3 regions of the Amycolatopsis sp. NPDC048633 genome follow, and region 3 is predicted to be linked to each of the others. Evidence: riboswitches for the same ligand, from Rfam matches in the RefSeq annotation. Region 3 holds a riboswitch; each other region holds the start of a gene.
The links. Region 3 has a riboswitch for cobalamin ahead of AB0C38_RS08450 (hypothetical protein). Riboswitches for the same ligand answer to the same signal wherever they lie in the genome.
Positions count from the first base shown of each region.

Region 1: another riboswitch for cobalamin. It lies ahead of metE (5-methyltetrahydropteroyltriglutamate--homocysteine S-methyltransferase); the one in region 3 lies ahead of AB0C38_RS08450 (hypothetical protein).
Region 2: another riboswitch for cobalamin. It lies ahead of AB0C38_RS11365 (CoA-acylating methylmalonate-semialdehyde dehydrogenase); the one in region 3 lies ahead of AB0C38_RS08450 (hypothetical protein).

Region 1 covers NZ_JBEZHS010000007.1:93,610-101,236, reverse strand. Annotated here, with positions in the region: gene AB0C38_RS16085 (cytochrome P450) at 1-289, opposite strand, end outside; gene AB0C38_RS16080 (AraC family transcriptional regulator) at 377-1,288, opposite strand; gene AB0C38_RS16075 (pyridoxamine 5'-phosphate oxidase family protein) at 1,370-1,774, shown strand; gene metE (5-methyltetrahydropteroyltriglutamate--homocysteine S-methyltransferase) at 1,812-4,052, opposite strand; cobalamin riboswitch at 4,150-4,352, opposite strand; gene AB0C38_RS16065 (alpha/beta hydrolase) at 4,356-5,264, opposite strand; gene AB0C38_RS16060 (ribonucleotide-diphosphate reductase subunit beta) at 5,354-6,427, opposite strand; gene AB0C38_RS16055 (ribonucleoside-diphosphate reductase subunit alpha) at 6,442-7,627, opposite strand, start outside.
Region 2 covers NZ_JBEZHS010000004.1:125,679-133,305, forward strand. Annotated here, with positions in the region: gene AB0C38_RS11345 (MmgE/PrpD family protein) at 1-464, opposite strand, end outside; gene AB0C38_RS11350 (3-hydroxybutyryl-CoA dehydrogenase) at 464-1,327, opposite strand; gene AB0C38_RS11355 (short-chain fatty acyl-CoA regulator family protein) at 1,458-2,858, shown strand; gene AB0C38_RS11360 (hypothetical protein) at 3,395-3,769, opposite strand; cobalamin riboswitch at 4,444-4,629, shown strand; gene AB0C38_RS11365 (CoA-acylating methylmalonate-semialdehyde dehydrogenase) at 4,776-6,275, shown strand; gene AB0C38_RS11370 (acyl-CoA dehydrogenase family protein) at 6,279-7,418, shown strand; gene AB0C38_RS11375 (enoyl-CoA hydratase/isomerase family protein) at 7,415-7,627, shown strand, end outside.
Region 3 covers NZ_JBEZHS010000002.1:409,343-416,969, forward strand. Annotated here, with positions in the region: gene AB0C38_RS08415 (hypothetical protein) at 8-1,753, opposite strand; gene AB0C38_RS08420 (phosphate transport system regulatory protein PhoU) at 2,004-2,597, shown strand; gene AB0C38_RS08425 (hypothetical protein) at 2,767-3,111, shown strand; gene AB0C38_RS08430 (hypothetical protein) at 3,164-3,388, shown strand; gene AB0C38_RS08435 (hypothetical protein) at 3,411-3,968, shown strand; gene AB0C38_RS08440 (dihydrofolate reductase) at 3,983-4,552, opposite strand; gene AB0C38_RS08445 (TetR family transcriptional regulator) at 4,635-5,207, shown strand; adenosylcobalamin (AdoCbl) riboswitch at 5,274-5,419, shown strand; gene AB0C38_RS08450 (hypothetical protein) at 5,533-7,627, shown strand, end outside.

The DNA.
Region 1 (7,627 bases), on a different contig from region 3:
CGAACCCGCCGGTCCACGACACGGGGCCGTAGAGCTCGTAGCGGCGAAGGCCGAAAGCGGGCCCGAAGCGCATCATCTCGAGCATGTGCCCGACGACCGGCGGGCCTTCGTCACCGAGGACGGGCTTGAGGCCGCTGCCCGCGGGCGGCGTCGCGAGTTCCTTGACGGGCCAGCGCGAGTGCAGCCAGCGTTCGTCGACCCGATGGGGGAGGGGGAGCGAGGTCAGCGGCGGCACGCGTTCGCGCAGTGCTTCGGCGGCTCGGCTCACGGTGCCCGGCAAAGTGACCATCTCCCCGCTGAGATCGGCTACCCCTCCACGATGCACCCTTGTTGGCGATGTGACAACACCTGGGCCGCCCTCTTTTCGGGTGGCTTCTCAGCGCGCCGCCGCGCGGCGGAACTCGCTGGGGTTCGCGCCCCGGACCCGTTTGAACGCGGCGCTGAACCCGAACGGGTCGGCGTACCCGACGGCGCGGGCGACCTCCGCGACCGTCTTGTCGTCCCGCTCGGCCAGCAGGTCGGCCGCGAGCGTCATGCGCCGGCGGGTGAGGTAGGTCAGCGGCGGCTCACCGACCAGGTCGGCGAACCGCTTGGCCAGCGTCGACCGCGACACCCCGGTGCGGTCCGCCAGCGCCCCGACCGTCCACGGCGCGGCCGGTTCGGCGTGCAGGAGACGCAGCGCCTGGCCGACCACCGGGTCGCGCTGCGCGGTCCACCAGGCCGGCGGTTCGCCGCCGGGCCGGTCGAACCACTCGCGCAGGGTGCAGACCAGCATCCAGTCGAGCAGCCGGTCGAGCACGACCTGCTGGCCGGGCGCGTCGACGGCGACCTCGGCGGCGAGGTGGTCCAGGACGGCGTCGCCGGTGCCCCCACCTTCGACGCGCAGGACGGCGGGCAGTGCGTCCAGCAGCCGGGCGCCGATCTCACCGCGCACCGGGTAGGCGCCGACGATCAACGTCGTCGCGCCGTCGCCGGGGTCGTGCCAGCCGCGGCGGTGCCGCGTCCCGCCTTCTTCGGGTGTCGCGCAGTGTTCGCCGCAGGACACCGGCTCGGCGCCGGTGCCGACCTCGTCGACGAAGGAGAAGGTTCCGGGCCCGCGCACGACGACCGTGTCGTAGGCGTTCAGCGGCACGGGCTCGCCGTGCTCCGGCGCGATCCAGCCGCTCCCGTCGAGGACGGTGCACAGCGTCAACGGCGCGCCGTCGACGAAGTGCAGCGCCCAAGGCGCGGACAGGGTCGAGCTGCCGAACAGCGAGCCGTGCGCTCGCAGGTCACCGAACGCGTCCACGCCCTCAGGTTAGACGATCGGACAGGCATTCCGGGGTCTCAGCCATGGGATCGTCCGAGCCGGTCGGGTTGACTGGACGGCATGACCGCGTTGACCGAGCAGGACCTCGAGTTCCTCCGCCGCCCGCTGCACGGATTCCTGACCGTGGCAGGCGGCCAACCGCGCCCGGTGTGGTTCGAGGCCGCTGCCGACGGCACGATCCAGCTGTTCTCGGAACCCGATGCGCCCAAGGTGCGCCGCCTGCGCCGCGACCCCCGCGCGTCTCTCGTGGTCGCCGCGCCGGTGGGCGAACGCGAGCGGTGGGTTTCGGCCGCCGGCCGCGTCACGGTGGAACCCGACGGCGCGCATGACCTCGCCGCGCGCCTGGCCGCTCGCTACTGGGACCTCGACGACCCGGCCCGAGCGGCCGACCTCAAGGGAATCCTGGCCACGGACCAGGTTCGGCTGGTCCTGCACCCGGAAACCGTGCACCGCTACGCCTACTGAACGGCCCCGGGCGGGCGCACCGCCCGGGGCGTTCGCCTCAACCCAGCTCGGCGCGCACCTCCCGGGCCGCTTCGACCAGGTTCCGCAGCGCCGGCTCGACCTCCGCATACCCGCGGGTCTTCAGCCCGCAGTCCGGGTTCACCCACACCCGCGAAGCCGGCACCGCGCCCACCGCCGTCCGTAGCAACGAAGCCACTTCGGACGACGAAGGCACTCGCGGAGAATGGATGTCGTACACCCCCGGCCCGACGCCGCGGCCGAAGCCGCCCGCGTTCAGGTCCGTGAGCACCTCCATCTTCGAACGCGCCGCCTCGATCGACGTGACGTCCGCGTCCAGCGCGTCGATCGCCGGGAGCACTTCCCCGAACTCCGAGTAGCACATGTGCGTGTGGATCTGCGTCGCGTCGGCGATCCCGGACGTCGCCAGCCGGAACGCCGACACCGCCCAGTCGAAGTACGCCCGATGCGCGCGGGACCGCAGCGGCAGCAGCTCCCGCAGCGCCGGCTCGTCGACCTGGACGACGCGGATACCCGCCGCCTCCAGGTCGTGCACCTCGTCGCGGATCGCCAGCGCCACCTGCCGCGCCGTCTCGCCGAGGGGCTGGTCGTCGCGGACGAACGACCACGCCAGGATCGTCACCGGGCCCGTCAGCATGCCCTTGACCGGCTTCGCGGTCAGGCTCTGGGCGTACCGCGCCCACTCGACCGTCATCGGCGCCGGCCGCGAGACGTCGCCGTAGAGGATCGGCGGGCGGACGCAGCGGGAGCCGTAGGACTGCACCCAGCCGTGCGCGGTCGCCGCGAAACCGGTCAGCTGCTCGGCGAAGTACTGCACCATGTCGTTGCGCTCCGGCTCGCCGTGCACGAGGACGTCGAGGCCCAGCTCCTCCTGCAGCCGGACGACCCGCTGCACCTCCGAACGCATCGCGGCGGCGTAGCCCGCGTCGTCGAGCGTGCCCGCGCGGTGCGCCGCCCGCGCCTTGCGGACCTCCAGGGTCTGCGGGAACGAGCCGATCGTCGTGGTCGGCAGCGGCGGGAGACCCAGCGCGGCCTGCTGAGCCGCTGCCCGCTCCGCATACGGCGCCCGGGCGACGTCCGGAAGCGCGGCCAGCCGGGCGCGGACGCCGGAGTCGGCCAGTTCGGCCGCCGAGGCGCGATCGGCGACGGCGGCACGCGCGCCGGCCAGGTCCGCGTCCTCCCCGCGCAGGGCGCGACCGAGCAGCACGACCTCGTCGACCTTCTGCCGCGCGAACGAGAGCCACCCCGCGAGCCGCGGGTGCAGGTCCTCCCGCGCGACGTCGTAGGGCACGTGCAGCAGCGAGCACGACGTCGACACGCTGACCGACTTCGCGACGCCGAGCAGGGTCGCGGCCCGGCTCAGCGCGCGCTGCGGGTCGGTCCGCCAGACGTTGCGCCCGTCGACGACCCCGGCCAGCACCTCCTTGTCCCGCAACGCCGGTTCGGCGGCGACTGCGTCCACAAAGGACTCGTCGGTGACCAGGTCGACGGCCAGCGCGTCGATGGGGGAGCGGGCCAGCGCGCCGAGGCCGCGGCCGAGTCCGCCGAAGTACCCGGCGACCAGCAGCTTCGGCCGGGCGGCCGCCTTGCCGAGCCAGTGGTACGCGCGGATCAGCGCGTTCAGCTCGGCCTCGGTGCGGTCGGCGGCGAACGCGGGCTCGTCGAGCTGCACCCACTCGACACCTTCGTCGTGCAGCCGCGCCAGCAGTTCGGCGTAGCGGGGGAGCAGGGTGTCGAGCAGGTCCAAGGGGCGGAACCCGTCGGTGCCCTTGCTCAGCAGCAGGAACGTCACCGGCCCGACCAGCACCGGCCGCGTCTCGATGCCGAGCGCACGAGCTTCCCGGTATTCGTCGAGGGGCTTGGTCCCGGCGAGGGTGAACTCGGTGTCCGGCCCCAGTTCGGGGACGATGTAGTGGTAGTTGGTGTCGAACCATTTGGTCATCTCGAGCGCCGGCGCGTCCTGGACGCCCCGAGCGGCGGCGAAGTACGTGTCGAGCGGCGAAAGACCGGGCCGAGCGGGCAGCGCGCCGAACAGCTCGGCGGTGTCGAGCACCTGGTCGTAGTGCGAGAACGTGTTGGACGGGACCGAGTCCAGCCCGGCGTCCCGCAGTTCCAGCCAGGTCCGCTGACGCAGTTCGCGGCCGACGGCCAGCAAGGCGGCTTCGTCGATCTTGCCCGCCCAATAGCGTTCCAGAGCGCGCTTGAGCTCCCGGTCCGGGCCGATCCGGGGGTAGCCCAGCACAGTGGTGCCGATGGTCACAGCTCTCTCCTCGCGAGCTAGTCCGAAGAGTCCGGACGCGCGCGAAGGCGAGCGTTTCGGTCGTGCCCATCCCGCGAGGCCCGGACTCGCGCACGCCGTCGGCGCACGCACCACGGGCAGGTCTTCGGACTCGTGGGCGCACTGCGCAGTCCTACCGGCCGTCGCTTCCCAAGCTCGCGCTCAGTGCTTCTTGACGGCTTTCGTTCCCACTCACCGCTGCGGGGCAGTCCCGGATTCGCGCCGGGTTCCCTGTTGCCTCCCCGGGGCGAACCCCGGGGAACCAGTGGCGAGTCCGAGTCTAGGTCACTTGTCCAGGTTGACGGTGAAGAAGTCGGTGAGCTTGCCGACAGCGAGATCGACGTACTCGCGCTTGTCGTAGAGGTCGACGTGGCTGGCGCCCTCGATCCAGTGGATCTCCGCGGGGCCGGTGGCGCGCCGGTGGGCTTCCAGGCCCATCCAGGCGGTGACGGCGCGCTCGCCGAGGACCTGCAGGATCGGGCGCGGGCCGATCAGCGGGACGGCGTGGAAGACGTCACTCGAAGCCATCTTGTCGACGCTATCCCAGGTGAGGAACTTCGCCGAGCGTTCGTGGTAGCCGCGGGGGCCGCAATAGTACTCCCAGCCTTCGATGCCGTGCTCGCCACCGAGCGCACCGGCCTGTGCGGCGGTCTCGGGGAACAGGGTCAGCACGCCGGGGTCTTCGCCGCGGGCGGCGGTCGTCCGGGCCTGGGCGGCGGTGTCGAGCAGGCCCTGGAAGACGGCCGGGTCCTGGGTGCCGTCGGCGCCGTAGCGGAACTGGCGGGCGGGTTCGGCGGTGCACACGGTCGCGACGGCCTTGACCCGGTGGTCACCGCCGGTGGCGGCGAGCGAGTAGCCGCCGGAGGCGCAGATGCCCAGCAGGCCGATCCGGCCGGCGTCGACCTCGGGCCGGGTGGTGAGGAAGGAGACGGCGGCCTTGAAGTCCTCGATCCGCTGGGCGGGATCCTCCAGGCCGCGCGGCAGGCCGCCGGACTCGCCCTGGTATGCGGCGTCGAAGGCGAGGGTCACGAAACCCTGCTCGGCCAGCAGACTTGCGTAGGTGCCGGAGGTCTGTTCCTTGACGCCGGTGCCAGGGTGGCCGACCACGAGGGCCCGGCCGTCGGCGTCGTCGGGAACGTAGAGGTGCGCGGCTATGTCGAGGCCGGCGCTGGTGAAGGTGACGGTGGTGGTCATGGCTCCACCATCGACCCGCGATGTGCCCGGGAAAAGCGGCGGGTTCCTGCCTGGGAAGAATCGTTCCCAGGCAGGAACCCGGAGGGAGATCAGTCCCAGTCGAGCGCGCCGCCTGACTGGTACTCGATGACGCGGGTCTCGAAGAAGTTCTTCTCCTTCTTCAGGTCCATCGCCTCGGACATCCACGGAAACGGGTTCTCGGTCTCGCCGAAGATCGGCTGGAGGCCGATCTGCTGCGCGCGCCGGTCGGTGATGAAGTGCATGTACTGCTCGCACAGCTGCGCCGACAGGCCGAGCATGCCGCGCGGCATGGTGTCGCGTGCGTACGCGACCTCCAGCTCGCACGCGTCCTTGAGCATCCCGCGGACCTCTTCCTGGAACTCGGGCGTCCACAGGTGCGGGTTCTCGATCTTGATCTGGTTGATGCAGTCGATGCCGAAGTTCAGGTGGATCGACTCGTCGCGCAGGATGTACTGGTACTGCTCGGCGATGCCGACCATCTTGTTGCGGCGGCCGAGCGAGAGGATCTGCGCGAAGCCGGTGTAGAACCACATGCCTTCGAAGATCACGTAGAACGCGACGAGGTCACGCAGGAACGCCGTGTCGGCCTCCGGCGTCCCGGTCTCGAAGTCCGGGTCCTCCAGGTGCTGCGTGTACTTCAGCGCCCACGCGTCCTTGTCCGAAATGGACGGGACCTCGCGGTACATGTTGAACAGCTCGCCCTCGACCAGGCCGAGGCTCTCGCAGATGTACTGGAAGGTGTGCGTGTGCACGGCCTCCTCGAACGCCTGGCGCAGCAGGTACTGGCGGCACTCGGGGTTCGTGATCTGCCGGTACACCGCGAGCACGATGTTGTTGGCCACCAAGGACTCCGCGGTCGCGAAGAAGCCCAGGTTGCGCTTGAGCATCTGCCGCTCGTCCTCGGTGAGGCCGTCCTTCGACTTCCACAGCGCGATGTCGGCCTGCATGGCGACCTCGGTCGGCATCCAGTGGTTGTTGCAGCCGGCCAGGTACTTCTCCCAGGCCCAGGTGTACTTCATCGGCAGCAGCTGGTTGACGTCGGCGCGCGCGTTGATCATGCGCTTGTCGTCGACGTTGATCCGGGCGGCCCCGACCTCGATCTCACCGAGGCCGGTGGCGCCGGTCGTCTCCACGTTGGTCATGTCTCAGGGGTTCCTTACTGGCAGGCTTCGCAGTCGGGGTCGTCGATGCGGCAGGCGGCGCCTTCGGTGGCGACGAAGTCGACGTCGGTCTTCGGCAGCTCCTGGGACTCCGGCTTCGGAGCCGGGGTCACCGGCACGGCCGGAACCGAAGCCGAGGGTGCCGGTGCCGGGGCCGGAGCGGCGGCGGGGGCCGCCGGAGCCGAGGTGGCCGAGACGGCGTTCAGCTTGCCGTCGGTGCCGCGCAGGGTGCTCTTCTCCACGTGCGTCGCGGACTGCGCCCGCAGGTAGTACGTGGTCTTGAGGCCCTTGTGCCACGCGTAGCGGTACAGCTCGTCGAGCTTGCGGCCGCTCGGCGCCGCGATGTACAGGTTCAGCGACTGCGCCTGGTCGATCCACTTCTGGCGCACCGAACCGGCGTCGACGATCCACTTCGACTCGATCTCGAACGCCGTCGCGTACAGCGCCTTGAGGTCGTCCGGCACGCGGTCGATCTGGCCGAGGCTGCCGTCGAAGTACTTGAGGTCGCTGACCATGACCTCGTCCCACAGGCCGCGGGCCTTGAGGCTCTTGACCAGGTGCGGGTTGACGACGGTGAAGTCGCCGGACATGTTCGACTTGACGAACAGGTTCTGGAACAGCGGCTCGATCGACTGGCCGACCCCGGAGATGTTGGAGATCGTCGCGGTCGGCGCGATCGCCATCACGTTGGAGTTGCGCATGCCGACGGTCTTGACGCGCTCGCGCAGCGGCGCCCAGTCCAGCGTCGACGAGGTGTCGACGTCGAGGCCGTCACCCTGGCGGGCGTCGATGAGCAGCTGCATCGAGTCGATCGGCAGGATGCCCTTGCTCCACAGCGAACCCTCGAACGTCTGGTACTGCCCGCGCTCCTCGGCGAGGTCGGTCGACGCCGAGATCGCGTAGTAGGACACGTGTTCCATGGAGACGTCGGCGAACTTCACGGCCTCGGCGGAGGCGAACGGGACGCCGATCTCGAACAGCGCGTCCTGGAAGCCCATGATGCCCAGGCCGACCGGGCGGTGGCGCAGGTTGGAGCGGCGCGCCTCCGGGATCGTGTAGAAGTTGATGTCGATCACGTTGTCCAGCATGCGGACGGCCGTGCGCACGGTCTTCTCGAGGCGCGCGGTGTCCAAACCGGACGGCGTGACGTGCTTGAGCAGGTTCACCGAGCCGAGGTTGCAG
Region 2 (7,627 bases), on a different contig from region 3:
CGCACCAGGTCGACCTGCAGCTCGTAACCGGCGGCGATGCCGCGGACCAGGTCGGCGCCGGTGCGGCCGGTGTGCTGGGCGACGGCGAGGATCGGCGGGATGTTGTCTCCGGGATGCGAGTAGTCCGCGGCCAGGAACGTGTCGTGGTAGTCCAGCTCGCGCACGGCGACGCCGTTGGCCCAGGCCGCCCACTCCGGCGAGAACCGGCCGGGGACACCGAACACCGTCGCGCCGGGCGTGGTGGGGTGCGCGAGGGCCTGGTCACGGGCCGCCGAGACCGGGCGCCGGGACAACGACGCGGCGGCCACCGAAGCGTTGTCGATGACGCGGTTGATCACCATCTCGGTGACCTCGGGCGCCACCGGCACCGGGTCGGTCGCGACGGCCGCCAGCTTCCAGGCCAGCTGCTCCTCGCGCGGCAACGCTTCGGCGGAACGGTAGGTGCGGACGGTGTGGTCGATCATCACTTTCCCTCGTGGACGTAGAACCCGCGGCCGGCCTTCTTGCCGAGCAGACCGGCGTCGACCATGCGCAGCAACAGCGGCGGCGGGGCGTACAAGGCTTCCTTGAACTCGGCGTAGAGCGATTCGGCGATGGCCGCGACGGTGTCGAGGCCGATGAGGTCGGTCAGCCGCAGCGGGCCCATCGGGTGCGCGGTGCCCAGCTCCATCCCGCGGTCGACGTCGGCGGCGGACGCGAAGCCGGACTCGACCATGCGGATCGCCGAGAGCAGGTAGGGCACCAGCAGGGCGTTGACGACGAACCCGGCGCGGTCGGCCGCGCCGATCGTCGTCTTGCCGAGCACGTCGGTGGCGAACCGCTGCGCGCGGTCCACCGTCGCGGGGGCGGTGAGCAGCGAGCCGACCACCTCGACCAGCGGCAGCACCGGCACCGGGTTGAAGAAGTGCAGGCCGACGACCTGCCCGGCCCGGCCGGTGGCCATCCCGAGCCGCATGATCGGAATCGACGAGGTGTTGGACGCCAGGATCGCGTCCGGATCCTCGACCACCTTGTCCAGGGTCGCGAACAGCTCGGTCTTGACCTGCTCGTCCTCCGCGACCGCTTCGACGACCAGCTGGCGGTCGGCGAGGTCGCCGAGGTCGGTGGTGAACCGCAGCCGCCAGGACGCCTGCTCGGCGGCCGCGCGGTCCAGCTTGCCCGCACGGACCGCTCGGTCGAGGGACGCGAGGATCCGGGCGCGACCGGCGTCGGCCGACGGCGTGTCCTGCTCGCAGACCAGCACGTCCAGGCCGGCGCGGGCGCAGACCTCGGCGATGCCCGCCCCCATCTGTCCCGCGCCGACGACGGCCACTCGTGCGATGTTCATCCGGCCTCCTGTGAACCTTGTGGTGCGCTGTGTTCAGCGTGGCATCGCGATAGTCAGTGAGCGAGCCTTGCGGACTGTGAAGTCTTGTGAACGTTTTGAGGCGATCTGTAAAAGTTGTTAAAGTTTGCCTGTGGAGAAGATGTTCGCCGGAGCCCGGCTGCGGCAGCTGCGCGAGGACCGGTCGATGACCCAGTCCGACCTCGCCCGCCTGCTGGAGATCTCGCCGAGTTACGTGAACCAGCTCGAGCACAACGGCCGCCCCCTGACCCTGCCCGTGCTGCTGCGGCTGACCGAGCACTTCGGGGTGGACGCGGAGTTCTTCGCCGCGCAGGACACCGCGCGGCTGGTCGCGGACGTGCGGGAGGTCTTCGCCGACGACACCGTGGACGGCGTCATCTCCGCCGGCCAGGTCGACGAGCTGACCACGCAGCTGCCCGACGTCGCCCGCACGCTGGTCTCGCTGCACCGGCGCTACCGCGAAGCGGTGGAGAACATCGCGACCCTGGTGTCCGAGCAGGGCCTCGACCGGACCGCGGCGCAGCAGCCGCACGAGGAGATCCGCGACTGGTTCTACCGACGCCGCAACTACGTCGCCGAGCTCGACGAACCCGCCGAGAAACTGGCCGCCGAGCTCCGGCTCGTCCCCGGTGAAGTGCGCGCCGGCCTGGCCGCGGGCCTGCGGGACCGCCACGGCGTCGAGGTCGCGGCCGCGCCGATCGGCGCCGACCAGCACCGCTTCGACCCCGGCTCGCGCGCGTTGCACCTGTCCCCCGCGCTTCGGCCCGGCCAGGCGGCGTTCCGACTCGCCTCGGAACTGGCGATGCTGGAAGCGGGCGACACGATCGACCGGCTGGTCGGCGACGGTTCGTTCAGCGGCGAGACCGCGCGGCGGCTGGCCCGGATCGGCCTGGCCAACTACTTCGCCGGCGCGCTGGTGCTGCCCTACCGGGTCTTTCTCGGCGCGGCCGAGCGCTACCGCTACGACATCACGCGGCTGTCGGATCACTTCGGCGTCGGGTTCGAGACGATCTGCCACCGGCTCTCGACCCTGCAGCGGCGGGGCACGCGCGGCGTGCCGTTCTCGTTCGTGCGCGTCGACCGGGCGGGCAACATCTCCAAACGCCAGTCGGCGACCGGGTTCCACTTCTCCCGCGTCGGCGGTTCATGTCCACTGTGGATCGTCTATGAGGCGTTCAGCTCACCGGGCCGGATCGTCACGCAGGTCGCCGAGCTGCCGGACGGCAAGAAGTACTTCTGGCTCGCGCGGACGGTGAACCGCACCGTCGGCGGCCACGGCGACCCGGGCAAGACGTTCGCGATCGGCCTGGGCTGCGAACTGCGGCACGCCCGCCGGCTGATCTACTCCGACGGCCTCGCGCTCGGCGCGGACGCGGCGGTGACGCCGATCGGGATGGGCTGCAAGGTGTGCGAGCGGCCGGCGTGCCCGCAGCGGGCGTTCCCCGCCATCGGCAAGACCCTGCGAGTGGACGAGCACAGCAGCAGCCTGCTCCCCTACCCACCGCTCGAGTGAGACCCGAGCACAGTCGACATAGTAGGACCTCCTATATCAACTTCCCGCGATGATTCCCCTGTGGAAGACCGCGTGCGGCAAAAGCTTCGTGCTCAAAACGTTCGAACGCGACCCGCATGGTCGCGATGCCCGACGCCGAGCTGAACCCGATTCTCGACGCCTCATCGGCGCCAGCTACGACTCCGCGGACGGGCGCTGCGTCGCCATCTCCGTCGCCGTCCCGGTGGCGAAGCCACCGCGGAACTGGTCGTCGGCGGCCGTGATCTCACCGTGTCCGGTCACGAAAATGGCTTCTTCCTCGACAGATGCCTGTAAGACCGCGTCACCCCGGACATACGGCGCGTTCGTGACCCACGCCGGGTTCAGCGGAAGTCGCGAGTCGCACCATCCGCAACATCGGCGAAGGTCAGGCCACTCCAGAAATACGCAGCAGCTACACGTTTGCGGAGTTCGTACCAGGCGAGGACGAGTACGGCCCGGACAAGTGCGGTGGCGCCACGCTGGGCGAGGGCGCCGCCACACCGTCCGAACTGCGGTCAGGGCAGGTTGAACCACGCGGAGACCGGATCACCCGTGCGCTTCCACGTGACTCCGAAGCGCACGACCGGGTTGCTCGCGGTACCCGGGATCACCGCGCTGCACCCAGAGTCGCTGCCGTTGGCGTCGTCGACGTACCAGCTCACCCCGTTGCGCAGGACGTAGGTGGTGCGGAACCCATAGCCGTCGCTCTTGGTGTCGCAGGCATAGACCCGCGTGCGGTTGTCGGTGACACCGCCGTAGCCGCACCGGCCGTTGCAGTTGTTGATCGAGCCAATGTAGTCCTGTGCCGATGCCGCGGGCGCGACGGCCACCGCCGCACCGATCGCCAGCAGCACCGCAGCCGGGCCGACCCACATCCTGGTCTTCCGCATGGTCCCCTCCTCCTTCGATCACGGCCCCGGTCGGAGTCCGCGTCCGAACACGTGCCGAGATCGACGACGGTTTAGCCGGATGTCGGCCGTGTCCAAGCTGTGATCATCTGGCAAGCAGCGCCGAGCACGCAGTGGCTCATTCGAAACTGGACGGTCAGGGCGGATTGCCCTTTCGGGAGAATGTCAGGGCTGACGTGGTGTTCCAGGTCCGCGCGCGAAGCCTGTGCGAGTGTATGAAACTGTCGGCATCTCTCTGTTTCAAGAAGTTTGCGCGCAATACAGCCCGGTTCGCGTCTTTACTGGATGATCTTCCGCTGCTCAGCTGCGCAGACCTGTACACCGTCAGCGATGGGACCGGATCCAGGTAAGCGAGGGGCTCGCTTCAGGAGATTCGGGCTGATTCACGTTCGCTGAGGTTGGTGGACGGCGGTGTGCCCCGCGCATCCGGGCAGAGCGGTGCCGACCGAGAATCCTACGGCGCCGCCGTACCCCGGCGCCCGTGTGGGCGACTCGGACACCGCTGTCCAGCTCGTGCTCGAACTCGGCCATCCGACCTCCCGAGCAAGGGTACTGAGGCGCCGACGCTATCGACACACTCGCCACCGCGCCATCCGGAGTCGGACGAAACCGGACCCGCCTCTATCCGGGTGAGACCCCGGGCACAGTCGACATAGTAGGACTACCTACTTTATGGTGTCCTCAGGTCTGCGGTGCAGGGAAGCCGGTGCGAATCCGGCGCGGTCCCGCCACTGTGACCGGGGAGCGACGCCCCACCTGAGTTGGCCACTGGCGCAAGCCGGGAAGGCCGGGGCGGCGTGGATCCGGGAGCCAGGATACCGGCCGCAGGCATTCGTGTTCGTCCACGAGGATGGAGCTGAACGCATGCGGATTCTTCCTGCCTGCGCGAAAACCGGCGACCCGCCGCGGTAGTTCAGCCTGCCCGAAATCCCGGCCACGACCCGTGCGCCCGGGCAGTCCGTCCTGCGCTACTCGCGAAAGGCGTGCCATGACCACCGAACTCACCCACTTCGTCGGCGGCAAACCGGTTCCCGGCACCTCGGGCCGTTACGCCGACGTCTTCGACCCCAGCACCGGCGCCGTCCAGGCCCGGGTCCCCCTCGCTTCCGCCGACGAGGTCGCCGAGGCGGTCGGCGTCGCGGCCGACGCCCAACGAGAGTGGGCGCGCTGGAACCCGCAGCGCCGCGCCCGCGTGCTGATGAAGTTCGTCGACCTCGTCCGGTCCGAAGAGGACAGTCTCGCCCGGCTGCTGTCGTCCGAGCACGGCAAGACCGTCGCCGACGCGCGCGGCGACATCCAGCGCGGTCTCGAGGTCGTCGAGTTCGCCATCGGCATCCCGCACCTGCTCAAGGGCGAGTTCAGCGACTCCGCCGGCACTGGCATCGACGTCTACTCGATGCGCCAGCCCCTCGGCGTCGTCGCCGGGATCACGCCGTTCAACTTCCCCGCGATGATTCCCCTGTGGAAGGCCGCGCCCGCCATCGCCTGCGGCAACAGCTTCGTGCTCAAACCGTCCGAACGCGACCCCTCGGTGCCGCTGCGGCTGGCCGAGCTGTTCCTCGAAGCGGGCCTGCCGCCAGGGGTGTTCCAGGTGGTCAACGGCGACAAGGAAGCCGTCGACGCGCTGCTCACCGACCCCCGCGTCGAGGCGGTCGGGTTCGTCGGGTCGTCGTCGATCGCCGAGTACATCTACACGACCGCGGCCGCGCACGGGAAGCGCGCGCAGTGCTTCGGCGGCGCGAAGAACCACATGATCGTCATGCCCGACGCCGACCTCAACCAGGTCGTCGACGCCCTCATCGGCGCCGGCTACGGCTCCGCGGGCGAGCGCTGCATGGCCATCTCCGTCGCCGTCCCGGTCGGCGAAGCCACCGCCGACGCGCTGGTCGAGAAGCTCACCGAACGCGTGAAGACGCTGAAGGTCGGCGCCTCGCTCGACGAGAACGCCGACTTCGGGCCCCTCGTCACCGCCGAAGCCGTCCAGCGGGTCCGCGACTACATCGACGTCGGCCTCGCCGAAGGCGCGGAACTGGTAGTCGACGGCCGCGACCTCACCGTCCCCGGGCACGAGAACGGCTTCTTCCTCGGCGGCTGCCTCTTCGACCGCGTCACCGCGGACATGCGGATCTACCGCGAGGAGATCTTCGGCCCGGTCCTGTCGATCGTGCGCGCGGCCGACTACGAGGAGGCGCTGCGCCTGCCGAGCGAGCACGAGTACGGCAACGGCGTCGCGATCTACACCCGCGACGGCGACACCGCCCGCGACTTCACCGCCCGCGTCAACACCGGCATGGTCGGCGTCAACGTGCCGATCCCGGTCCCGATCGCCTACCACACCTTCGGCGGCTGGAAGCGCTCCGGCTTCGGCGACCTCAACCAGCACGGCCCCGACTCCATCCGGTTCTACACCAAGACCAAGACCGTCACCTCCCGCTGGACGTCCGGGATCAAGGAAGACGCCTCCTTCGTCATCCCGACGATGGACTGAGCCATGCGACTCACCGACGAACAACGCGCGCTGCGCGAGACGGCCGCGGACTTCGCGGCCGAACACCTGGCGCCCCACGCGGTCGAATGGGACCAGGCCAAGCACTTCCCCGTCGACGTCCTGCGCAAGGCCGCGCAACTCGGTCTCGGCGGGCTGTACCTGCCCGAGGACGTCGGCGGTTCGGCACTCGGCCGCCTAGACGGGGTGCTGGTGTTCGAAGCGCTGGCGACCGGCTGCCCGTCGATCGCCGCGTACGTCTCGATCCACAACATGGTCGCCACCATGATCGACCGGTTCGGCGACGACGCCCAGCGGTACCGGTACCTGCCGCGGATGTCCACGATGGACGCTCTCGGCAGCTACTGCCTCACCGAGCCCGACGCCGGCTCGGACGCGGCTGCTTTGTCGACCTGCGCTCGACGAGACGGCGACGACTACGTCCTGGACGGCGTCAAGCAGTTCATCTCCGGCGCTGGCACGTCCGAGGTGTACGTCGTGCTCGCCCGCACCGGCGGCCCCGGTGCGCGAGGCATCTCGGCGTTCATCGTCGAGCGGGATACACCGGGTGTCTCGTTCGGCCCGAACGAGGTCAAGATGGGCTGGAACGCCCAGCCGACCCGCCAGGTTATCTTCGACAACGCCCGCGTCCCGGCTTCCGCGCTGCTCGGCGGCGAGGGTGCCGGGTTCACGGTGGCGATGTCTGCTTTGGACGGTGGGCGGCTCAACATCGCGGCGTGCTCGCTGGGTGGCGCCGAGGTCGCTCTCGACAAGGCGGTCCGACACCTCTCGGAGCGTTCGGCGTTCGGGGCCAAGCTGTCGGAGGCCCAGGCGCTGCAGTTCCGGCTCGCCGACATGTGCACCGATCTCGAAGCCGCCCGCACCCTACTCTGGCGCGCGGCTGACGCCCTGGACCACCGCGACCCCAACGCCACTCAGCTCTCGGCGATGGCGAAGCGGTTCTGCACCGACGCCGGCTTCGACGTCGCCAACCAGGCCCTGCAACTGCACGGCGGCTACGGCTACCTCGCCGAGTACGGGCTGGAAAAGATCGTCCGCGACCTGCGGGTGCACCAGATCCTCGAAGGAACCAACGAAATCATGCGGGTGATCATCTCCCGCCGGATGCTGAAGGAGGCCTCGTGAGCGACGTCGAATTCCTCGTCCACAGCGGGATCGGCCGGATCACGCTCAACCGCCCCCGCGCGCTCAACGCGCTGACCCACGACATGGTCAACGCCATCGCCGAGCACCTCGAGCAGTGGCGTGACGATCGTGGCGTCCGCGCGGTCGTCGTCGAGGGCGCCGGCGAGCGTGGGCTCTGCGCGGGCGGCGATATCCGTTCCATCTACGAC
Region 3 (7,627 bases):
CCGGTGGTCAGGTGGGCTTGCGGACGAGGCCGGTGTAGGAGGCGATGGCGAGGGTGGCCAGACCCCAGAGGAGGGCTTGGAGTCCCCAGAGGACGACGGTGAAGGTCTGGCCCCAGCCGGTGGCGGTGTCGAGGTCGCAGCGGGCGCGCAGGCCGGTCGCGCCGAGCGGGAGACCGCGGTCGATGCCGAGGCCGATGAGCTCGACGGGGGAGCAGGGCGTTCCGGGAGCGTCGGGTTTCGCGGTGGCGGAAGGGACGCGTTCGGCGGCGTGGTGGCCGGGGCGGGTCGTGACGTGCCCCGCGACCATGCTGAGGGAGGCGGCGAGGGTGAGGACGACGGCGAGGACGAGAACGAGGCGGTGGGCACGGTAGCCGTAGCGGCCGAGCCAGCCCCAGAGCGCGTGTCGCCCGCGCGCGAGCCGGTTGCCCAGCGCCTCAGGGGCGCGGCGGCGGAGGTCGTGTTGCTGGGCGATCAGCACTTCGCGGGCATTGTTGTCGTGGCCGGCGGCGCGCTCGGTCGCGGCGAGCTGCTGGAAGGGCTGGGGCCAGTAGGTGGCGGTGTGGTGGACCAGCAGGTGCAGCCATTGACGCCACGATGTTTCGCGCAGGATGGGGTAGGTCAGTCCGTGGGCCGTGAAAGTGCGGTCGCTGTCCGGGCAGCCACGGCGGCTCACCCCCTCCAGACCGGACGGGCACACCACCGCCGACGGGAACAGCAACGCCCCGGTGATCTGCGCCTCGTGCATCACCAGGAGCGGACCTGAGCTGTTGTCCAGCCGGGACACCTGCAGGACGGCTTGGCCGCCGATGTGGGCGCCGAGCAGCCGGATCGCGCCGAGATCGCCGGCGCCGGTGATGGTGGCGTCACGCATGAACAGGCTGCTGTCGGTGCGGAGGTTGTCGGCGTCCAGTGCGGGGCCGGCGGTGTTGGTGATGGTGGCTCGATCGAGGCCGAGCTGACCGCCGACGTGGGCGCCGAGTAGCCGGACCGCGCCGAGATCGCCGCCGGTGATGGTGGCGTCGCGCATGAACAAGTTGCTGTCGGTGCGGAGGTTGTCGGCGTACAGAGCGGGGCCGGTGGTGTTGGTGATGGTCACGTGATCGAGGCCGAGCCCGCCGACGTGGGCGCCGATCAGCCGGATCGCGCCGAGTTCCCCGGCGCCGGTGATCGTGGCGTTCTCCATGGTCAGGTCGCCATCGGTGCGGAGGTCGTCGGCGTCCAGTGCGGGGCCGGTGGTGGCGGTGACGGTGGCTCGCTCGAGGCTCAGCTGGCCGCCGATCCGGGCGCCGCGCAGCCCGATCGCGCCGAGTTCCCCGGCGCCGGTGATGGTGGCGTCGCGCAGGAACAGGTGGCCGTCGGTGCGGAGGTCGTCGGCGTGCAGGTGGGTGAGCAGGCTGCCACCCAGGTTCAAGTCACGAAGGCGCGCGCACCGACAGATGATGCCGTCCGGTAGCGCACAGCGGTACAAGCCCAGACCGGTGACGGCGGCGACGTGATCGAGGTCGAGCTCGCCGACGACCCGCACGCCCACCAGCTGGACCCCGCGGGGGTCGAGGTCACCGTGCAGGCCGCGGAGCAGTTCGCGGAGCAGCTCGGCTCGTACCCGCAGCTCGGGGTCGTCGGTGACCGCCAGCTCCGCCACCGTCATCGTGGTGGCGGGTTCCACGACCTCCCCGCGGCGGGCGGTGTCGACCACCTGTCGCTCAACCTCGGTCAGGCCGGTCAGCACGGGCGAAGGCTGCGTATCGTCCACGCCCCCATTGTCGATTACGCACTACGGCAAGAGCGCTTTGCCCGTTGTTCCTCGGCCGCGTCTCTTGAAGTGGGCGCACAGAATGATGCGTAGAACGCAGGTCGCTCATCGGGATCCTTTTGTTCGGCGGACTCGGTGACCGAACGATGGCGCGGCCGACGTTGACGGGACGTTGATCCTGGCCGGGGCCGGCGTCGAATTCGCGTCAAGAGCCATGGACAGAGTTGTCCTCGGTGGACAGCGTGGGGACATGCGCACCGAACTCGGCCTGGCCACCGCGGACCTCCTGCAGCTGGTCCGCTCCACCGCGGCCTCGATGGAGCGGGCCACCGTGGCGCTGGAGGAGGCCGATGTCGCACTGGCCGACGAGATCGTGGCCGACTCGGTCCGGCTCGACCGCCGGCGCGAAGAGTTGGCGCGTACCGCTCCCGTGCTGCGAGCACCGGCCGTGACGGTGCTTGCGACGATCCACGCGTTGACCGAGTTGGAGCGGCTGAGCCTGCTCGCGCTCGCCGTCGCGCGGACGGTGCAGCGGTGCTACCCGCATCCGGTGCTGCCGCACGAGCTGATCCCGGACTTCGTCGAGATGGGGCGCATCGCGGTCTGGCTGGCGGAACTGACGGCCGGCGCCGGCGAGGTCCGTTCGCTGATCAGTCTCGAGGACGACCTCGACGATCTGCGCCGGATCCTGGCCGATGTCCGGAACCGGTGTGCCGGCGCGGCGGTGGCCGACGTCGTCCAGCTGAGCCGCCACTACGAGCGGTTCGCCGACCACGCGGTCCTGCTGGGCCGCCTGATGAAGTCCGCGGTCCCCCGCAGCCAGGCGGACGGGACGGCGGCCTGAGCGGGTCCGCGGACCGTCTGGGGGCGGACCGCGGACCCGCTCGGTTCACCTGGCCGGGTCCCGGAAATGTGCCCGCACCAACCCGGCCGTGGTGAGCACGAGCTTCGCGCCGTCGACGACGGGCAGCCGGCCCGGCACGGCCTGACGAGTGTTCCGGCATGATGAGCGGATGCCCCGTCGTGAGCTCCGCCCGCATCAGGTGTGGCTGATCGGCGTTCCGCTCAACCTGCTGCTGGCCATCCCGTGCGCCTACCCGGTCGCGTTCGCGATGCTGGGAACGCAGGTCCTCGCGGGTGAGCTCGGGTGGGGCACGATCGACCCCACCGTGGTCGACGACGGCGCGGGCTTCGTGATCGGGCTCGGCCTGGTCTCACTGGTATTCGCCGGACTGGTCGTGGCCGGCCTGAACGCCCTGTTCGCCTTCCGCGCACCGCAGCTCAAAGCGGGCCGTTACTGGCTCGTGGTGGCCCTGCTGGTCGTGGTTCCCGGCATCGTCCACTGGACCACCCGCTAGTGCTCTGTCCGGAGCCACGCCGGCCGCGCCCGGTGCACTGGCCGCCGCGGGCGTGCGCAGCGACGGCGACGGCGCTCTCGCGCACGGCGCCGAATCGTCCTCTTTGGACGGTGACGCGCTGGTGAGTCCCGACGTCGACGGCAAGAAGTCCGCGCTGCGCTGCCCCAGCCGCGACCCGGGCTGCCGTCACCACCGTGCCCACCTACTCCGCCGCGGCACCGCCGCACCCGCGCCGCGGACGTATTCTCCTTACGGCAGGCGGGTGATCGTCTGCTGACCCGAACCGATCGGACGCGGGCATGACCGGATACGGCCGGGACCGGGAACGCCGGCGGCGCACCCGCACGCTGCTCGCCGCCGGTTACCTCACGGCGTTGACGGCGCTGCTGGGCCTCAAGACCGGCTGGGTCCCGGCGGCGGCCGGCCTGCTCGGCCTCCTCGCGCTGGTGTACCTGGTGTTCTCGTTGATCGCGTGGCGGGACGCCCGCGCGGAGCGCCGACGACGCGCCGCGGGGGAGCCGCCGTCGTGGTCGGCTCAGCTGCCGGTGCAGGTCGCCCAGCTCCTCGGCGCCAAGGCGCCCGGCCGCCACGCCCGCCGCGCCGACGAGGTGGGCGAACTGCTGGGCCGGCTGTCCCTCCGAGACGGCGAACTGTGCTGGGAGCCGAGAAAAGCCGACCGCGAGCGTGGCGTCGGCCCGCTGACGTTCGACCGGTCGTGGACAGCGGAGGTCGTCCCGCTTCGGGGCCCGGCAAGCCAAGGCTGCCTGACGCTTACGTCCCCCGACGGCACAGCGGTGGACCTCTGGGTCCGCCACCCGGCCGACCTCCGCCAAGCCTTGACGGCGCTCGTCCGCTAGCTGGAGCTCGAACCTCAGGCCGGGTGGTAGGTGGTGACCGTGCCGCCGTGGCTGAACGTCCGGGTCTCCACCGGGGTGAACGGCCGCGGCCGGAACGGGCCGGTGAACGCCGGAAGGCCATAGCCCGCGACGACCGGGTAGCGCTTGAACACCAGTTCGTCGATCTCCGGCAGCAGTTCGCCCGCGAGCCGCGCGCCGCCGCAGAGCCAGATGTCCTCGCCGGGCTCCTCCTTGAGCCGGCGGACCGTGGCCACGGGGTCGGTGACCACCTTGAGCGCGGGGTCGGCGAGCTCCCCGAGCGTCGTCGACGCCACGTACTGCCGCAGGTGTGCGTAGGGGCTGGCGACACCGGCGTCGAGGGCCGGCTGGTAGGTGCCGCGACCCATGAACACGGTGTCGAACCGCCTGTTCGGCGCGCCGTCGAGGCCGATGTGCGGCCGGATGTGGCTCGGCATCGTCTCCGGGAACTCCGCCCGGAGGTACTCGACCATGTCCGGCGCCTCCGGGTAGAAGTCGACCTCGCCACCCGGCCCGGTGATGAACCCGTCGATCGAGACGGCGACGTAGTAGACGAGCTTGCGCATGCGACCCCCAGAATAACTTGATCTGTAGTACTTTACCTGTAGTGGTTAGACGGTAGCACTACAAGCGGAGTGGTTACAAGTGATGGCGCGACGCAACCCGGAACGACGGGCGGCCCTGCTCGACGCGGCGATCGAGGTCCTGGCGGCGGAAGGCGCGCGCGGGCTGACGTTCCGCGCGGTGGACCAGCGGGCCGCGGTGCCCACCGGCACCGCCTCCAACTACTTCGCCGGTCGCGAGGAGATCCTCACCGGCGCGGGGGAGCGCGTCTACGAACGGCTGGTGCCGGACGAGGCGACGCTGGCCGCCCCGTTCGACGGCCCGCGCGACCGCGCCCGCCTCGTCGAGCTGATGCACGAGTTGGTCGAGCGCGTGGCGGCGTTCCCGACGGGGTTCTTGGCCCTGCTGGAGCTGCGCCTGGAGGCGGCCCGCCGGCCGGAGCTGCGGGAGGTGCTGACGACGCGGATCCGCGCGGACCTCGACTTCAACGTGGAAAACCACCTGAAGACCGGCCTGCCGGGCGACGCGACGACGGTCAAGCTGCTGTGGCTGGCCCTGAACTGGCTGATCATCGAGCGGCTGACCTTGCCCGGCCTGCTCGACCCGGACGAGAGCACCGATCTCGTCGAGGCGCTCGTCGAACGGCTCACTGCGTAGTCGACGTGAGTTTGCCGTTCCCGTCCGGCTGAGCAGGTGTTACTGTCCGTCTGTTTGACCAGTACAACCTCATGATTTTCTGCCCGTGGCAGGGGAAGCCGGTCGAAGTCCGGCACTGTCGCGCAACCGTGGGTCACCTTGGGTGACGAGTCGGATTACCTCCTCGGGCAGGTGTTGTCGAACCGCTGTCGCGTAAACAGCGAGTGGACGCCCGGCCGTCGTGGCCGGTCTCTTCTCGGGGTGCGCGCCGGCGTCTGGGGAGAGGAAGGACCACTTGGCCGGCCCGCGCTTCGCCGCTTTGGTGTCCGCTGTCTTGATCGTTGCCGTGGGCTCGTCGACCCCGGCTTTCGCCGGCGAACTCGCGGCCTCGAAACCCACGTCGCAGTGGCTTTCTGCGCAGCTCTCGCCCGAGGGAACCCTGCAGAACCCGCTGGGCGGGGACCTGCCCGACCACGGCCTGATGATCGACACCCTGTTCGCGATGTACGCCTCCGGTGACGGAGCCTTGGCCGCACCGATCGTCGAGTACCTCGATCACCACGCCACCGACTACTACACCTGGGACGGCCTCGTCCCGGGACAGGGCTACGACGCGATCATCACCGGCGGCGCCGCGGCGAAGGTGCTGGTCGCCGCGGAAATCGCGGGACGCGATCCACGGGCGTTCGGCGGGCACGACATGGTCGCCGAAACCCTGGGCACGATCGCGCGCTCCGGCGTCGACAAGGGCCGGGTCAGCGACTACTCGAAGAACCCGGACTTCAAGGACTTCGTCAGCAACAACGCCAACATGTTCGGCCAGGCCCTGGCCGTGATCGGGCTGGCCGGCGTGGGCCTGACCGATCGGCTCGCGATCGACACGATGTTGAAGCAGCAGTGCTCGGAGGGCTACTTCCGGATCTTCTTCGGCCTCATCCCCACCACCGAGACCGGTGACCAGGTGACCCCCGACGGCCACAAGATCTCGACCTGCGACGAGGGCAAGCCGTTCGACCAGTCGGCGCCGGACGGCGACACCACCGGCATCGCGCTCTCGGCCATGCTCGCCGCGCGGGACGCCGGTGCGGCGAACCTCGAGGGGCCCATCACCAAGACCGTGAGGTGGCTGAAGGCGCACCAGACCGCGAGCGGCGGCTGGGGCGGCGGGGTCGGCACCGAAGCGCCCAACACCAACAGCACCGGCTTGATCGTGCAGGCGCTCGCCGACGCCGGATGCGTGGACGCCGCGATGGCCTCGGGGACCGCGTTTCTCAAGTCCGCCCAGGCGACGGCGGCCGACTCGGGCAACCGGCTCGGCGATCAGCTCGGCGCCATCGCCTACACCCCGGCCGAATACGAAGCGGCGCGCACGAACGGGATCGGCAGCCTCGACACCTGGATCCGCGCGAGCGCGCAGGCCTCGCTCGGCCTGGCCCAGGTCGGCTTCCACGACCTCACGCTGGGACACGCCGGAGCGCAGGGGCCACCGGACCCCGGCTGTCTTCCGCCACCGCCACCGCCCGGCGAAAAGCCCCCGGCGACGGGCAGTCCCGCCGTGAAGCCGCCGGTCAGCCAGAAGGCCGGCACCCCCGCGCTGCGGCCGGGTTCGCCGCGCGGCACCGTGGTGACGCCCGCCGGCGCGCCGGCGCAGGTCGCCGGGCCGACGCCGGCCGACCGGCTCGGCGGCTACCTCGCCGGGCAGCTCGTCGACAGCGACCACGTCGAGGTCAGCCAGGACGGCAAAACGTTCGTCGACTACGACCTCACCGCCGACCTCGTGCTCGCCCTGCGCACGCTGGGACAGCAGCCGGACGCGGTGGCCCGCGCGTCGCGGTTCCTGCTGAACCCGGACTCGATCAAGGCCTACGCCCACGGCGCGCCCTACGAATCCGGTGCGGCGTCGTATGCCGAGCCGTTGGCGAAGCTGCAGACCATCGCGCAGTTCCTGGCCGCGGGCGGGCAGGCTCCGGACGACCTCGCGCCGGTCACCGCCCAGCTGACCCAGGACCTCACCGCCCTGCGCACCCCGGCCGGCGAGTTCACCGACACCGGCGAATTCGCCGACGGAACACGATCCCTCCAGCGCCACGCGTGGGCGACCTTGGCGACAACCGCGGGTTCCGACCTCGCCGCCGCGAAGGCCGCGACCGGGGTGCTGGTCGCGCACCAGTGCGCCGACGGACTCTTCCCGGCGGCGTTCGTCCCGGAGCCGTGCGTCACCGGCGACCTGGCGGCGACCGCCGTCGCGGTTCAGGCGTTGAACGCCGAACCGCGCACTGCCGGCGCGTCAGTGAGTGCTGCCGTCGGGATGCCGGACAACGCGGCACCGGCCGGCTGGACGCCGGATCACCGGCACGCGCTGGAATCCGCCGCCGCGGCGCTGACCGCACGGACCGGAGCCGACGGCATCGTCACCGGCGCCGGCGGCCAGCCCGACGCCA